Methylacidimicrobium sp. AP8: one gene and its partner. The protein of the gene in region 2 interacts with the protein of the main gene of each other region in a pairwise test. Links are inferred from orthologs where the notes say so. Each region holds a gene or a part of one and is shown on either strand. Other genes may lie near its edges.

Evidence for each region. Proteins that work in one complex are often made in the same cells at the same time.
Region 1: the proteins of MTHMO_RS07935 (region 2) and dnaE interact in binary tests that used the Escherichia coli proteins (3 or more experiments, as listed by UniProt). The link is inferred for Methylacidimicrobium sp. AP8 from one-to-one orthologs.

What each region holds. Positions count from the first base shown.
Region 1 is NZ_LR797830.1:923,009-927,533, reverse strand. What follows is about bases 457-4,525. They hold dnaE (DNA polymerase III subunit alpha), read left to right. Parts: upstream 457-800; coding sequence 801-4,325; downstream 4,326-4,525. Other genes in these bases: aroB (3-dehydroquinate synthase), read left to right, coding at 4,322-4,525; MTHMO_RS04170 (ATP-dependent helicase), read left to right, coding at 457-729. Outside these bases: more of MTHMO_RS04170, read left to right, coding at 1-456. UniProt on the Escherichia coli protein: DNA polymerase III is a complex, multichain enzyme responsible for most of the replicative synthesis in bacteria. This DNA polymerase also exhibits 3' to 5' exonuclease activity. The alpha chain is the DNA polymerase catalytic subunit.
Region 2 is NZ_LR797830.1:1,704,406-1,708,745, forward strand. Bases 97-3,039 are described here. They hold MTHMO_RS07935 (pyridoxal phosphate-dependent aminotransferase), read left to right. Parts: upstream 97-957; coding sequence 958-2,121; downstream 2,122-3,039. Other genes in these bases: MTHMO_RS07930 (nucleoside-diphosphate kinase), read left to right, coding at 97-921; MTHMO_RS07940 (YidH family protein), read left to right, coding at 2,211-2,582; MTHMO_RS07945 (hydantoinase/oxoprolinase family protein), read right to left, coding at 2,775-3,039. Also shown: more of MTHMO_RS07930, read left to right, coding at 1-96; more of MTHMO_RS07945, read right to left, coding at 3,040-4,340. UniProt on the Escherichia coli protein: Shows aminotransferase activity with methionine and histidine as substrates, and to a lesser extent also with phenylalanine.

The sequences.
Region 1 (4,525 bases), 780 kb from region 2 along the record:
GAGCAGGCCCATTTGAAGGATGTTGCCGCCTTCCTGCGGCTGGCCGTCAATCCTCGCGACTCCGTTGCGTTTTCCCGAGTGGTCCGGATGTTTCCGGGCATCGGGGAGAAGACCGCCGGACGCCTTTGGGAAGAGTTTGCCCGCAAGGGCGATCTCGCCTCGGTCGTCCCGCCCAAGTCCTGCGGCACGGCATGGCAGGAGTGGGTCAAGCTCCACCGGGAGATCTCCTCGCCCGAGCTGCGATGCCGGCCCGGGGCGCAGATCGAGAAGGTGATCGAAACCTTCTACCGCACTTACCTCGAATCGCAGCATGCGGATGCCGCGCACCGGCTGGAAGACCTCTCTCAGCTCGTCTCCTTCGCCGCCGGATTCCCGGATACCGAAAGCCTGCTGACCCAGCTCACCCTCCTGACGAACACCGACCGCGCCGCCTCCCGGGAAGGGGTCCAGCTTTCCACCATTCACCAGGCCAAAGGCCTCGAGTGGCAGGCGGTCTTCGTGATCATGCTAGCCGACGGTCTCTTCCCTTCGGGCCGCTCGGCCGAATCCCTCATGGGGGAAGAAGAGGAACGCCGGCTTTTCTACGTGGCGACGACCCGTGCCCGGGACCGCCTCTTCCTCGTCTATCCGCGATACCGGGCGTCCCAATACGGCGAAAACTCGCTCCGCCCTTCCCGCTTTCTTGCGGAAATTCCCCGCGAGCTCTACACCGATCTCCGTCCCGGCTAGCCCGCCCATCGTTCGGCGAAAAAGCGCTTCGGCGATCGCCGTCCGATCGAGTACGTTGAAAAGGACGAGCCATGGCCTCTTCCGATTTTGTTCATCTCCACGTCCATTCCGACTACAGCCTGCTCGACGCCACCTGCCGGATCCCTGGGCTGGCGCTGGCCGCCCGCGAGGCGGGCATGCCGGCGGTCGCCTTGACGGACCATGGCAACCTATTCGGCGCCATCGAATTCTACAAGGCCTGCCGGTCGGCCGGGATCACGCCGATCCTCGGATACGAAGCCTATCTGGCTCGGGAGAGCCGCTTTTCCCGGAAGGGCGGCCGATCCGAAACGAGCCACTTGACCATCCTGGTCCGGAACGAGGAGGGATACCGCAACCTGCTCCGCCTGGCGACCTTCGCCTACTTGGAAGGCTTCTACTACAAGCCGCGCATCGACAAGGAGCTTCTGCGCGAGCACGGCAAAGGGCTGATCGGATTGAGCGGCTGCCTGAAGGGCGAGGTGGCGCAGCACCTGCTCGAGGGGGACCGCGACGGCGCCCGGCGCACGATCGAGACTCTCGCCGCCTGCTTCGAGCCCGGCTGTTTCTACCTCGAAATCCAAAACCACGGGCTTCCCGGGGAGGATATCGTCCGGGCAGGGCTCGCACAGCTCTCCCGCGAGACGGGCCATCCTCTCGTCGCCACCAACGACGTCCACTACCTCCGTAAGGAGGACGCCGCCGCCCACGACGCCCTCCTCTGCATCGGGACCGGCGCCCGCCTGACCGACAGCGATCGCAAGCGGTACGGCGCCGCCGAGTTCTACTTCAAGTCGGCCGAGGAGATGGCCTCGCTCTTCCCCGACCACCCCGAAGCCTTGGCCAACACGGTCCGGATCGCCGAAAGCTGCCGTCTGGAGATCGCCCTCGGAGGCAACCGGTACCCCTCCTTCACCCCGCCCGCCGGCCGGAGCGAGGCCGAGTTCCTGCGGGAGCTCTGCGAGAAGGGCCTGGCGGCTCGCTACGGGAACCCGAGCGAGGAGCTGCGGCGGCGGCTCGACTACGAGCTGGGAGTGATCGAGAAGACCGGATTCGTCAGCTACTTTCTCATCGTTTGGGACTTCATCGATTACGCCAAGAGGCGGGGGATCCCCGTCGGACCGGGCCGCGGAAGCGCCGCCGGCAGCCTCGTCGCCTACGCGCTCGGGATCACCGACATCGACCCGATTCGCTATGGGCTTGTCTTCGAGCGGTTTCTCAATCCGGAACGGATCTCTCCGCCCGATATCGACATCGACTTCTGCTACAACCGGCGCCCGGAGGTGATCGAATACGTGCGGAAGAAGTACGGCACAGGGTCGGTAGCCCAGATCATCACCTTCGGCACGCTCGGCGCGAAGATGGCCGTGCGCGACGTCGCCCGCGTTCTCGGCCTCTCCTACGGGCAGGCCGACCGCTTGGCCAAGATGATTCCGGCCGATCCCGCGATGACCTTGGAGCGGGCGTTGCGGGAGAGCGCCGACCTTCGCTTCGAGAACGAGCATGACGCGGACGCCCGGGAGGTATTGCGGCTGGCGGGATGCCTGGAGGGCTTGACGCGCCAGCCGGGCGTGCATGCCGCCGGGGTGGTCATCGCCCCCGGCGACCTGGTCGAGTTCGTCCCGCTCGCCCGGGGGGAGCAGGGCGAAACGGTCACCCAGTGGTCGATGGAGCCGCTGGCCGAGATCGGCCTTCTGAAGATGGACTTTCTCGGCCTCAAGACGCTCACGGTGATCGCCGATGCGCTCGCAGCGATCCGCGAGCACACCGGTCTCTCTCTGGAGCCCGGCTCGATCCCGCTCGACGACGCTCCCACCTACGAACTGCTTTCCGCCGGGAAGACCGTGGGGATCTTCCAGCTCGAATCTCCGGGAATGCTCGATCTCTGCCGCCGGCTCAAGCCGCGCAACATCGAGGACGTGATCGCGCTGGTGGCCCTGTACCGCCCGGGGCCGATGGAGAACATTCCGGCCTACGCCGACCGGAAGCTCGGCAAGATCCCCATCGAGTATGCGCACCCCCTCCTCGAGCCGATCCTCAAGGATACCTACGGGGTGATGATCTACCAGGAGCAGGTCATGCAGGCGGCCAGCGTGCTTGCCGGGTACTCCTTAGGAGAAGCCGATCTCCTGCGGCGGGCCATGGGGAAGAAGAAACCCGAAGAGATGCGCCTGCACCGGGATCTCTTCGTCCGCGGCTGCCGGGAGAAGAACGGCATTCCCGAGGAGCAGGCCGGAAGGATCTTCGACACGCTTGAAAAGTTCGCGGGCTACGGCTTCAACAAGGCCCATAGCGCCTGCTACGGGCTCCTCGCCTACCAAACCGCTTACCTGAAAGCCCATTATCCGGTCTATTTTCTTAGCGCCCTGCTGTCCAACGAAATGGGAGACACCGACAAGATCGCCTCCCTGGTCGCCGAAGCGGGTCGGCTGGGTATCCCCATCTTCGGCCCGGACGTCAACCGCAGCGAAGCCCGCTTCACGGTCGAAGGCGGCGGCATCCGATGGGGCCTGGCGGCGATCAAGAACGTCGGCGTCGGAGTGGCGGAGAGCCTCGTTGCGGCTCGGAAGCAGAAGAGCTTTTCGTCCTTGGCCGATCTCTGCCTGCGCGTGACGGGCAGGACACTGAATCACAAGGTCCTGGAAAGCCTGATCCAGGCGGGAGCCTGCGACGGCTTCGGCCGCTCGCGTGCCCAGCTCTGCTCCGAAATCGATCTGGCCCTCGCCTCGGCGGCGGCGGCCGCCCGGGAGCGGGCCGAAGGGCAGGGCTCGCTCTTCGACCTCGTGTCCGTTCCGGCGCCCCCGAAAAAGGAGGCGGATCTTCCCGAGTTTCCTGCCTCCCAGAAGCTCCGCTTCGAGAAAGAACTTCTGGGCGTCTATCTTTCCGGCCATCCGGTCGAGGAATACCAGAGCCAGCTCCGGCCGTTCCGCGCGACCGAAATCAGCGCGCTCCCAGCCCTGGCCGACGCCACCCCCGTTCGGCTGGCCGGGATTCTGACGCGGGTCGAGGTGCGGGTCTCGAGCCGCGACAAGCGTCCCTTCGCCCGTCTCCAGATCGAAGATGCGACCGGTTCGGTCGAAGCGATCGTCTTTCCCGACCTCTACACCTCCCTTTCCAAAGGGTGGGAACCGGGCGAGATCGCGATCCTGGCCGGCACGGTCTCCCGGCGGGACAACGGGGTCAGCGTGCGGGCCACCGAGCTTCTCTCGCTGCCGGAGGCCCGGGAGCGTCTGGTGGAGGCCGTTCTTCTCCACATTTCCTTGGACCGGTGGTCGGCGGAGCGGTGGCAAGGGCTCGCCGCCATCCTCCGAAGCCGGCCGGGAAAGGTCGCCGTGCGCCTCCGCTGCCGGCGAGCCGACGGAGCCTTCGTCGAGATCGAGCCGTCCCGAAAGTTCTTCGTCGAGGTGACCGCGCCGCTCCTCTCCGCCCTCGAGCAGGCGCTGGGCCCGGAAGCGGTCGAGCTTCTCGTCTCCGGCCGGATTCCGACGCGCGTCGGGTCCCGCCGAAGAAACAGAGAAGAGCAGCCGCGCACCTCTTCTCGCTCCCTCTCTCCCTCTTCTCTCCCTTCTCCCGCATGAATCCCATCCGCTCTCTCACCGTCTCGGCCGCCAGCCGCTCCTATCCGGTCCGGATCGGCAACGGCCTTTTGGAGACGATCGGGCAGCGGCTCTCCTCCGACTACGACTTTAGCGCGCGCGTCGCGCTCGTCGCCGACGCCCGTCTCTCCTTCTATGCGGAAGCGGTTCTGGCTTCGCTCTCGGAGGCGGGCTTCGATCCG
Region 2 (4,340 bases):
ACCAAGCTCCGGAGACGAGTCATGGTCTTGCTCTTCGCGGGGGAAGACGCAGTCGCCCGCACGCGCGAAGCGGTGGGCAACATCAGCCGGATGAGCAGAGGCGGGGAAACGGTCCGCGACACCTTCGCCGATCTGGTCTTCGCCCGGGATGGCTCGGTCCGCTACTTCGAGCCGGCCGTCCTGGCCGCTCCGACGGTAGAGGAAGCGGCGGCCAAGCTCCGGCTTTGGAGCCGATACGCCGCAACCGATGCGGGGCTCGTCTCCGCGGCGCTCCCCACCGTCAACGATCCCGGGCACCAGCGAACGCTGGTGATCCTCAAGCCCGACACAATCCGGTTTCCGGGGGGGAGACCGGGCAACGTGATCGATCTTTTCTCGAAAACGGGCCTCGCGATCACAGCCATCAAGGTTCACCGGATGAGCGTCGCCGAAGCGGAGGAGTTCTACGGCCCCGTCCGGGCGGTCCTGCGCGAGAAGCTGGTCGGGCCGACCGGGGAAAAAGCCAAAGAGTTGCTTGAATCCGCCCTCGGCATCACCGTCGATGCCGAATTGAAGGAGCAGCTCGGGCGGCTGCTCGGACCGAAAGCGGCCGATTACCAGTTCGATCTGATCATCCAGTTCATGACCGGCCATAACCCCAAGGACTGCTCGGAGGCGGAACGCCGACTTCCCGGAAAAGAGAAATGCCTCATCCTGGTCTACGAGGGGATCGACGCCGTAAGGCGGATCCGCGAGGTCCTCGGGCCTACCGATCCGGCCAAGGCGCCGCCGGGATCGATCCGCCGCGAATTCGGCCAGAATATCATGGTCAATGCGGCGCACGCTTCCGATTCGGAGGAGAGCGCCGAACGGGAAATGCAGATCCTACGCCCCGGAGAAAGCAACTTTTCCTCTCTGGTCGCCGAATACTACGGCGCCTGACAGCACCGCCATCCGTCAATCAACCGAAAGGGTCCCATGGAACCATCCTCTCGCGCCGCCCGCATCACCCCATCTCTTACCCTTTCCTTGGGAAGCAAGGCGAAGGCTCTCCGGGCCAAAGGCGTGGACGTCATCAACCTCGCATCGGGGGAGCCGGACTTCGACACCCCGGAGTTCATCAAGGCGGCGGCTATGGGATCTCTGGATGCCGGATTCACCAAGTACACTCCTTCCTCGGGCATTCCGGAGCTGCGGCAGGCGATCGTGGACAAGCTCAAGGCGGACAATAACCTTTCCTACGAGCCTGGACAGATCACGGTCAGCTGCGGCGCCAAACATGCCTGTCTCAATGTCCTCCTGGCAACCTTGGATCCCGGAGACGAGGTCATCATCCCGGCGCCCTACTGGTTGAGCTATCCGGAGATGGTCAAGATCGCCGACGGGGAGCCCGTGATCGTTCCCACCCGGCTGGAGAACGGCTTCAAGATCACGCCGGAAGAGTTTGCGGACGCGATGACGCCGAAGACCCGGATCATCATCCTCAACAGCCCGGGGAATCCCACCGGGTCGGTCTACACGCGCGAGGAGCTCGAAGCCCTGGCCCGCGTCGCCGCCGAAGAGGACATCCTGATCCTCTCCGACGAAGTCTATGAGAAGATCCTCTTCGACGGCCTCAAGCACTGGAGCGTGGCTTCCCTCGATGCCGCGTTCTACCCGCTCACCTTCACGGTCAACGGCTTCAGCAAGGCCTATGCGATGACCGGATGGCGGCTCGGTTATGTCGCCTCGCCGCCCTGGGCCGCGGCGGCCGTCGAAGCGATCCAGAGCCATTCGACATCGAACGTAACCTCATTCGCCCAGAAGGGCGCGCTCGCCGCCTATCGCGGCCCGCAGGAGTGCGTGCAGGCCATGACCGACGAGTACAGGAGGCGGCGGGATTACCTGGTGGCGCAGCTCGGCTCCCTCCCCAAGATCCACTTCCTCCGCCCCCAGGGCACGTTCTATCTGCTGCTCGAGATCGGCGAGACGGGGCTCTCCTCTTCCCATTTCGCCGACCGCCTCCTCGAGGAAGAGAAGGTCATGACAGTCCCCGGGATCGCGTTCGGAGACGACCGCACGGTGCGCCTCTCCTATGCTACCGACATGGAAAGCCTGCAACGAGGGGTCGAACGGCTGGCCGCCTTCCTGAAGCGCCTCTAACCCCATTTCGAGCGCGCGACTTCGCCCTTTCCCGGTGTCGGACCGCTGCGGGAACGCAGCGGATGAGGAGGCCCGGCAAGCGGTTTCCGATGAAGAAAAACTTCGGGGATCACTCGGCGAACGAACGCACGTTTCTGGCCTGGGTGCGCACGAGCATCGGGCTGATGGCATTCGGCTTCCTGCTCGAGAAGTTCACCCTCTTCCTCAACTATCTGCGCCTCGCGCTCAACCAGCCGCCGACCCAAGAGCCGGCTACCCGGGTGATCGGACTCGCTTTCCTGACCCTCGGCGCCGTCATGATCGGGATGGCGGCCCTCCGATACCGGCTCAACGCCCGGCAGATCGACAGCCCGGAATTGGAAAGAAACAGCTTCGTTCTCTTCGACACGATCCTCGGCGCTTGCCTGGCCGGCGCCGGCATCCTCCTCGGCCTCTACTTGGCCCTCGGGATCGCCCTCTAGCGGCCATTTCTCACAAATTTCGTAGCCGAGGCGCCGCAAATGGGCTTGGGTGCAAGGCGGGCGCAGGTTTTCCACCGGAGCTGTATGAAGACATACTGCGAGGATGGAAAACCAAGCGGGAGCGAAGCAGACGAGCCCGTTTTGCAAGCCGTAGGAGAAAGCTTGTGAGAAATGGCCGCTAGCGCCGCCGCCTTATTCTTCCCGGCGCGTCAGAAGCAGTCCGCCGTATCGATCCACGTGCGCCTTCCAAGAAGGAGGGACGACCGTGGTCCCGCTATATTCCAGGATGACCGCCGGTCCTTCGATCCGGTTTCCGGGACGGAGCCGCTCCCTCCGGTAAAAGCGTGTCGGAACGACACGCCCCCCGAACCAGACAGGGGCCTCGTACAACAGGCTATCCTTGCCGGGCTCGGGACCCGTTTCCTCCTCCGGGACAAGGACGGGCTTCCGGGGCATGCCCCGAGCCTGCACCCGCAGCGCGACGATCTCCGTCTTTCTGCCCCAATCGGCATAACCGAACCGGAGCTCATGCAACCGGTGAAACTGCCCGGCATATTCCTCGGAATACGGGACCATCAGCTCATGCCCTTGGCCCGCGTAGCGCATGTCGACGAAAAAGGAGAGAGCGCGTTCACGCCGGCCAAACCCCTCGGCATCCAACTCTTCCTCCGCCCGGCCCGCCAGCCGGCCGAAGATCCTCCGCAGATCCTCTTCGTCGGCCCGCTCCTGGGGACAGAGCAGGGTCTCGACATACTCCTTCACAAAATCCGAGAAGAGGCCGCCAAGCGCGGAGAAAAGTCCCGGATTCCGCGGGACGAGGGCCTGCGGGATTTCCAAAGCTTCCGCCAGATCGCAGGCGTGCAAGCCGCCGGCCCCCCCATAGGCCAGAAGGCTGAAATCGCGCGGATCCCGCCCGCTCTCCGTAGCAACGAGCTGGATAGCGCGAGCCATCCGGACATTGATCACATCGAGGATCCCTTGAGCCAGCCGCTCCACCGGGTGATCCTCTTCGGACGACGCACTCCAGCGCGGCGCCATCCGATCCCGCCAGAACCGAGCGAAGAATTCCCTGGCCCGGTCGGCATCCAGGGGCATCTCTCCGCCCAGCAGGCCGGCGGATCCCAACCGTCCGAGGCAAAGGTGCGCATCGGTCACGGTGATCTCTTCCCCTCGGCCATAGCAGACCGGACCGGGATCCGCACCCGCGCTTTCGGGACCTACCCGGAGGGCCCCGCCAGCGTCGACGCGGGCGATCGAGCCTCCCCCCGCCGCGACCGTCTGAATGGGAAGCAGCGGACTCCCGATCGGGTATCCGCCGACGCTGCCGCCGCGCTCGGGGAGCGGATCCTCCCCGGCGAGGCAGACATCGGTCGAAGTGCCGCCCATGTCGAAAGCGATGATATGCGGGAAACCGACCAGGCGTCCCCAAGCGGCGGCTGCGACCGCCCCGGCCGCCGGCCCCGAAAGCAGCGTCTCGATGGGCCGCTCCCCTGCACCCCGCGCTGAAAGCGCACCGCCGTTCGAGCGCATCACCCAGAGGGAAGTCGACCTAGGCGTACCGTCCGCTCCTCTCGTCGCCATCCAGTCTACCCCTTCTTCGGCGCGGCCCAGGTAGCGGCGCAGCACGGGAGCGATGTAGGCATTGAGGACGGTCGTCGACATCCGCTCGTATTCGCGGTGTTCCGGAAGCACATGGGCGGAGAGGGAAATGGGCAGCTCCAGATGCCGGAGCAGCTTCCCCGTCTCCTCTTCATGGCG